Actinokineospora alba: one gene and its partner. The protein of the gene in region 1 interacts with the protein of each later gene in a pairwise test. Links are inferred from orthologs where the notes say so. Each region holds a gene or a part of one and is shown on either strand. Other genes may lie near its edges. The genes, in order: uvrA and uvrB.

Evidence for each region.
Region 2: the proteins of uvrA (region 1) and uvrB interact in binary tests that used the Escherichia coli proteins (3 or more experiments, as listed by UniProt). The link is inferred for Actinokineospora alba from one-to-one orthologs.

The regions. Positions count from the first base shown.
Region 1 is NZ_SNXU01000001.1:4,827,848-4,831,450, reverse strand. Bases 112-3,482 are described here. They hold uvrA (excinuclease ABC subunit UvrA), read right to left. Parts: upstream 3,165-3,482; coding sequence 312-3,164; downstream 112-311. Other genes in these bases: C8E96_RS22255 (maleylpyruvate isomerase family mycothiol-dependent enzyme), read left to right, coding at 3,415-3,482; C8E96_RS22265 (hypothetical protein), read right to left, coding at 112-224. In the rest of the region: more of C8E96_RS22265, read right to left, coding at 21-111; more of C8E96_RS22255, read left to right, coding at 3,483-3,603. UniProt on the Escherichia coli protein: The UvrABC repair system catalyzes the recognition and processing of DNA lesions. UvrA is an ATPase and a DNA-binding protein. A damage recognition complex composed of 2 UvrA and 2 UvrB subunits scans DNA for abnormalities.
Region 2 is NZ_SNXU01000001.1:4,709,687-4,712,905, forward strand. What follows is about bases 188-3,174. They hold uvrB (excinuclease ABC subunit UvrB), read left to right. Parts: upstream 188-594; coding sequence 595-2,754; downstream 2,755-3,174. Other genes in these bases: C8E96_RS21740 (TetR/AcrR family transcriptional regulator), read left to right, coding at 188-563; C8E96_RS21750 (LLM class flavin-dependent oxidoreductase), read left to right, coding at 2,877-3,174. Outside these bases: C8E96_RS21735 (molybdopterin-dependent oxidoreductase), read left to right, coding at 1-7; more of C8E96_RS21740, read left to right, coding at 1-187; more of C8E96_RS21750, read left to right, coding at 3,175-3,219. UniProt on the Escherichia coli protein: The UvrABC repair system catalyzes the recognition and processing of DNA lesions. A damage recognition complex composed of 2 UvrA and 2 UvrB subunits scans DNA for abnormalities.

The DNA of each region.
Region 1 (3,603 bases):
TCTCGCGGCTGGTGGCCTGGTCAGCCCGCACGCACCGCCCCCAAGTCCAAGGCGTGTCGAGGGCGGCCATGGGTCACCAGGGTGAACTCGGCGGGCGCGGTGATCCCCTTGAGGACCTCCCAGAACCGCAGTTCCTCGTCGCCGCCCCCGCGCAGCGCCTGGGGCGCGGCGGTGGCTCGCGACGGTGTGGCCACCCTCGCGACGAGTTCCCGGGTGTCTTGCATGGCTGCCTCCTGGTTGCGTACCTCGGTCATGAGGTAGGAGTCCGCAACCGGTCGAGAAATACATCATCCACCCGGGATCTTTGCAGGTCACATCACGTGCGCAAGGAACTCCCCGGTGTAACTGCCCTCGACCTTGACCACGTCCTCCGGTGTGCCCTCCGCGACGACCGTGCCGCCGCCCGAGCCGCCCTCCGGACCCATGTCGACGATCCAGTCCGAGGTCTTGATCACGTCGAGGTTGTGCTCGATGACGATCACGGTGTTTCCCTTGTCCACCAAGCCGTTGATCACCCCGAGCAGCTTGCGGATGTCCTCGAAGTGCAGGCCGGTGGTGGGCTCGTCGAGGATGTAGACGGTCTTGCCGGTGGACCGCTTCTGCAGTTCGCTGGCGAGCTTGACGCGCTGCGCCTCACCCCCGGACAGGGTCGGCGCGGGCTGGCCGAGCCGGACGTAGCCGAGGCCGACGTCGACCAGGGTGGCCAGGTGCCGGTGGATCGCCTTGATCGGCTCGAAGAACGCCGCGGCCTCCTCGATCGGCATGTCGAGGACTTCGGCGATCGTCTTGCCCTTGTAGTGGACTTCAAGGGTCTCGCGGTTGTAGCGCGCGCCCTTGCAGACCTCGCACGGCACGTAGACGTCCGGCAGGAAGTTCATCTCGATCTTGATCGTGCCGTCGCCCGCGCACGCCTCGCAGCGGCCGCCCTTGACGTTGAACGAGAATCGTCCCGGCTGGTAGCCGCGGACCTTCGCCTCCGTGGTGGAGGCGAACAGCTTGCGGACGTGGTCGAACACGCCGGTGTAGGTCGCGGCGTTGGACCGCGGGGTGCGGCCGATCGGCGACTGGTCGACCTGCACGAGCTTGTCGACCTGGTCGAGCCCGCGCACCCGCGTGTGCCGCCCGGGGACCTGGCGCGCGCCGTTGAGCTTGTTGGCCAGCACGGTCGCGAGGATGTCGTTGACCAAAGTGGACTTGCCCGAACCGGACACGCCCGTGACCGAGACCAGGCAGCCCAGCGGGAACGACACGTCGATGCCACGGAGGTTGTGCTCGCGCGCGCCGACGACCGTCAGCTGGCGCTTCTTGTCGACGGTCCGGCGCACCAACGGCATCGGGATGGCGCTGCGGCCTGCGAGGTAGGCGCCGGTGAGGGATTCCTTGTTCTTCAACAGGTCCTTGAACGTGCCGCTGTGCACGACGCGGCCGCCGTGCTCCCCCGCGCCCGGGCCGATGTCGACGATCCAGTCGGACTGGCGGATGGTGTCCTCGTCGTGCTCGACGACGATCAGCGTGTTGCCCAGGTCGCGAAGGCGGATCAGGGTTGTCATGAGCCGGTGGTTGTCGCGCTGGTGCAGGCCGATCGACGGCTCGTCGAGCACGTAGAGCACACCGACGAGCCCGGACCCGATCTGCGTGGCCAGGCGGATGCGCTGCGCCTCGCCGCCGGACAAGGTGCCGGACGCGCGGTCAAGGGAGAGGTAGTCGAGGCCGACGTCGAGCAGGAACCGCAGGCGCGCCTGGATTTCCTTGAGCACCGCGCCCGCGATCATCGTCTCGCGCTTGCCGAGCTTGAGGCCGTCGAGGAACGCCGAGCATTCATTGATCGACATCGCCGAGATGTCGGCGATCGAACGGTCGCCGTACTCGCCGTGGTGCAGCGTCACCGCGAGGATCTCGGGCTTGAGCCGGGAACCCTGACACGACGGGCAGGGCACCTCCCGCATGTAGCCCTCGTACTTCTCCCGCATGTACTCCGAGTCGGTCTGCTCCTGGCGCCGCTCGAGGAACGGGATCACGCCCTCGTACGCGGCGTAGTACGACCGCTCGCGTCCGTACCGGTTCTTGTAGCGGACGTGCACCTGGTCGTCGGTGCCGTGCAGGACCGCCTTCTGCGCCTTCGCCGGCAGCCGCCGCCACGGGGTGTCCATTCGGAACCCGATCGAGTCACCCAGAGCGGTGAGCAGCCGGATGAAGTACTCCGCGGTCTGACCGCCCGCCCAGGGCGCGATCGCGCCGTCGCCGAGGGAGAGCTCGTCGTCGGGGACGACCAGCTCCGGGTCGACCTCCTTCTTGATGCCGATGCCCGTGCACACCGGGCACGCGCCGTACGGCGAGTTGAAGGAGAACGAGCGCGGTTCCAGGTCCTCGACGCCGAGCGGGTGGCCGTTCGGGCAGGCCAAGTGCTCGGAGAAACCCCGGATGCGGCCCGGGTCATGCTCGGGAAGATCGACGAACTCCAGCTCGACGAGCCCGTCGGCCAGCCGCAGCGCGGTCTCCACCGAGTCGGTGAGGCGCTGCTTGGACGAGGCTTTCACCGAGAGGCGGTCGACGATCACCGCGATGTCGTGCTTCTCCTGCTTCTTGAGCTTCGGCGGCTCGGTGAGCGGGTAGACCTTGCCGTCGACCAGCGCGCGCGAGTAGCCCTGCGTCTGCAGCTGGGAGAACAGGTCTATGTACTCGCCCTTGCGGCCGCGGATGACGGGCGCGAGCACCTGGAACTTCAGGCCGGACTCCATCGCCAGGACCTGGTCGACGATCTGCTGCGGGGTCTGCCTGCTGATCGCCTCGCCGCAGGTGGGGCAGTGCGGCTTGCCCGCGCGCGCGTAGAGCAGACGCAGGTAGTCGTAGACCTCGGTGATCGTGCCGACCGTGGAACGCGGGTTGCGGCTGGTCGACTTCTGGTCGATCGAGACCGCGGGCGAGAGTCCCTCGATGAAGTCGACGTCCGGCTTGTCCATCTGCCCGAGGAACTGCCGCGCGTAGGCCGACAGCGACTCGACGTACCGGCGCTGCCCCTCGGCGAAGATCGTGTCGAACGCGAGGCTGGACTTGCCGGAGCCCGACAGTCCGGTGAACACGATCAGGCTGTCCCTGGGCAGGTCGATGTCGACGCCGCGCAGGTTGTGCTCCCGGGCGCCGCGAACGACGAGGCGGTCGGCCACTGAGATCCCTTCGGTAGTGCTCTGAACTGGGCAGAACTCGGGCAGCGCGGCATCCGGGGATGGGATCGCACGCTGCGGGTTGAGTGGCCACTGGTGGCCGGCACCCATGCTAAAGCCGGGCACCGACAATTCTCGCGGACCGGTCGCGGCGATGCACCCGCGGAGCGGTACCCACGGGTAACGTCACTCGCCTAGGCTGGTCCACGGGAGCACCTTTCGCTCCGTTCACGCCAAGCATGTCGGGGTCCTCATGACTGGGTCGAACACGTCCGCGAGCACCATGAACGGCACGACCACCGCGGCCACGCTGGCCGCCGTGCGCGAGGCCACGGCCGTCCTGACCGGGGTGGTCGAGAGATTCGCCGAGACCGACTTCACCCGGCCCAGCCTGCTGCCGGGGTGGACCCGCGGGCACGTGGTCACCCACCTCGCCCGCAAC
Region 2 (3,219 bases), 120 kb from region 1 along the record:
TGCCTAGGTCGCCCCGCGACTCGATGATCGATAGCGCTGTCGTGCTGTTCCGACAGCGCGGGGTCGCCGACACCTCGCTGCGCGACGTCGTCGAACACAGCGGGGTCTCGCGGGGGTCGATCTACCACCACTTCCCAGGCGGCAAGGAGGAACTCGCCCTCGCGGCCACCGAGCGTGGCGGCGACTTCATCGGGAACCTGCTGGAGCGGCTGCTGGCCGACGTCGACGGCGATCGCGCGATCGCCGCGTTCGTCGACTACTGGACCTCGGCCCTGACCAAGGCCGACTTCGTCGACGGCTGCCCGATCGGCGCGGCCGCTCTCTCCTCCGACGAGACGGCGTCGGCCCGCGACGCGGCGGGTCGCGCGTTCGCGCGATGGGAGACGCTCCTGGCCGACGCGATAGCCCGCCGCGGCGTCCCGACCGCCCGCGCGGCGTCGCTGGCCACGTTGGCGATCGCGAGCATCGAGGGGGCGCTGCTGATGTGCCGGGCGCGACGCGACACGGAGCCCCTGACCAGGGTGGGCACCGAGCTGAGGGCCCTGCTCAGTCCGTCCGACTGAGATTGTCGGTGGGGCCGCGTACTGTCGGGTTGTGGCTTTTCCGACCGAGCACCCAGTCCTCGCGCACTCCGAACACCGACCCGTCGGCGACATCCCCCGTGCCGACGGGAAGTTCCGCATGGTCGCGGATTACCAGCCCGCGGGCGACCAGCCCGCCGCCATCGAGGAGCTGGAGAAGCGGATCAAGGCGGGCGAGCAGGACATCGTGCTGCTCGGCGCCACCGGCACCGGCAAGTCGGCGACGGCCGCCTGGCTCATCGAGCGGGTGCAGCGGCCGACGCTGGTGATGGCGCCGAACAAGACACTCGCCGCCCAGTTGGCCAACGAGCTGCGCGAGTTCTTCCCGGACAACGCGGTCGAGTACTTCGTCAGCTACTACGACTACTACCAGCCCGAGGCGTACATCCCGCAGACGGACACCTACATCGAGAAGGACTCGTCGGTCAACGACGACGTCGAGCGGCTGCGCCACTCCGCGACGATGAGCCTGCTCTCGCGGCGCGACGTCATCGTGGTCGCCTCGGTGTCCTGCATCTACGGCCTCGGCACTCCGCAGTCCTACCTCGACCGCTCGGTCGGGCTCAACGTCGGCGGCGAGGTCGAGCGCGATGTGCTGCTCCGCGCGCTGGTCGACATCCAGTACGCCCGCAACGACATCGCCTTCGCCCGCGGCACGTTCCGCGTGCGCGGCGACACGGTGGAGATCATCCCGGCGTACGAGGAGCTGGCGATCCGCGTCGAGTTCTTCGGCGACGAGATCGACAAGCTCTACTATCTGCACCCGCTGACCGGCGACATCGTCCGCGAGGTCGACGAACTGCGGATCTTCCCCGCCACCCACTACGTCGCGGGCCCCGAGCGCATGGAACGCGCGATCGGCGCCATCGAGGCGGAGCTGGAGGAGCGCCTCGCGACCCTGGAGCGCCAGGGCAAGCTGCTGGAGGCGCAGCGGCTGCGGATGCGCACGGCGTACGACGTCGAGATGATGCGCCAGGTCGGGTTCTGCTCCGGCATCGAGAACTACTCCCGGCACATCGACGGCCGCGGCGCGGGCACCGCCCCCGCGACCCTGATCGACTACTTCCCCGACGACTTCCTGCTGGTCATCGACGAGTCCCATGTGACCGTGCCGCAGATCGGCGGCATGTACGAGGGCGACATGTCCCGCAAGCGCAACCTGGTCGAGCACGGCTTCCGGCTGCCCAGCGCCGTCGACAACCGGCCGCTGACCTGGGAGGAGTTCGCCGAGCGGATCGGGCAGACGGTGTATCTCTCGGCCACCCCCGGCCCGTACGAGATGGGCCAGGCGGGCGGCGAGTTCGTCGAGCAGGTCATCCGCCCGACCGGCCTGATCGACCCCGAGGTCATCATCAAGCCGACCGAGGGGCAGATCGACGACCTGGTCCACGAGATCCGCGAACGCGCCGAGCGCGACGAGCGGGTGCTGGTGACCACGCTGACCAAGAAGATGTCCGAGGACCTCACGGACTACCTGCTGGAACTGGGCATCCGGGTGCGCTACCTGCACTCCGAGGTCGACACCCTGCGCCGCATCGAGCTGCTCCGGCAGCTCAGGCTCGGCGACTACGACGTCCTGGTCGGCATCAACCTGCTGCGTGAGGGCCTCGACCTCCCGGAGGTCTCGCTGGTCGCGATCCTCGACGCGGACAAGGAAGGCTTCCTCCGCAGCGGAACCTCGCTGATCCAGACCATCGGCCGCGCCGCCCGAAACGTCTCCGGCCAGGTCCACATGTATGCCGACCGGATCACCGACTCGATGCAGCACGCCATCGACGAGACGAACCGCAGGCGCGCCAAGCAGATCGCGTACAACACCGAGCGCGGCCTCGACCCGCAGCCGCTCCGCAAGAAGATCAACGACATCCTCGACCGCGTCCTCAACGAGGCCACCGACGACGACTCGGTTCCCGTGGGCGGCTCGGGCCGCAACACCTCTCGCGGCAAGCGGGCGGCGGGGGAGCCCGGCAACGCCCGAAGCGCCGGGATCGTCGGCGGTAAGGACGTCAAGTCCATGCCGCGCGCGGAACTGGCGGACTTGGTGCAGCAGCTGACAGACCAGATGATGAACGCGGCCCGCGACCTCCAGTTCGAACTGGCGGCCCGCCTGCGCGACGAGATCCACGACCTGAAGCGCGAACTGCGGGGGATGGACGCGGCCGGGATCAAGTAGCCAACGGTCCGCCCGGCGAGATGGCGTCGGGATCGCGGTGACCTGGCCGCCGGCATCAGTGCGGGAATAGGTCTGCCCCACCTCTTGTTTGAGAGTTCAACTACTAACAGGGGAGTGGGGCAATGGGTCACGAGATCCTGGGCACGCGGCAGGAGCCGACGTTCGGGCTGGACACCTTCGGCGACCTGGAGATCGGCGCCGACGGTGAGCTGGTGAGCCAGGCGGAGGCGATCCGACAGGTGGTGGCCGAGGGAGTGCTGGCCGACCAGGTCGGTGTGAACTATTTCGGCGTCGGCGAGCACCACCGGGCCGAGATGGCGGTGTCCTCACCCGACGTCGTGCTGGCCGCGATCGCGGGCCAGACCGAACGCATCCGGCTCGGCACCGGCGTGACCGTGCTGAGCTCGGACGACCCGGTCCGGGTCTACGAGCGGTTCGCCACGCTGGACGCCGTGTCCCGTGGCC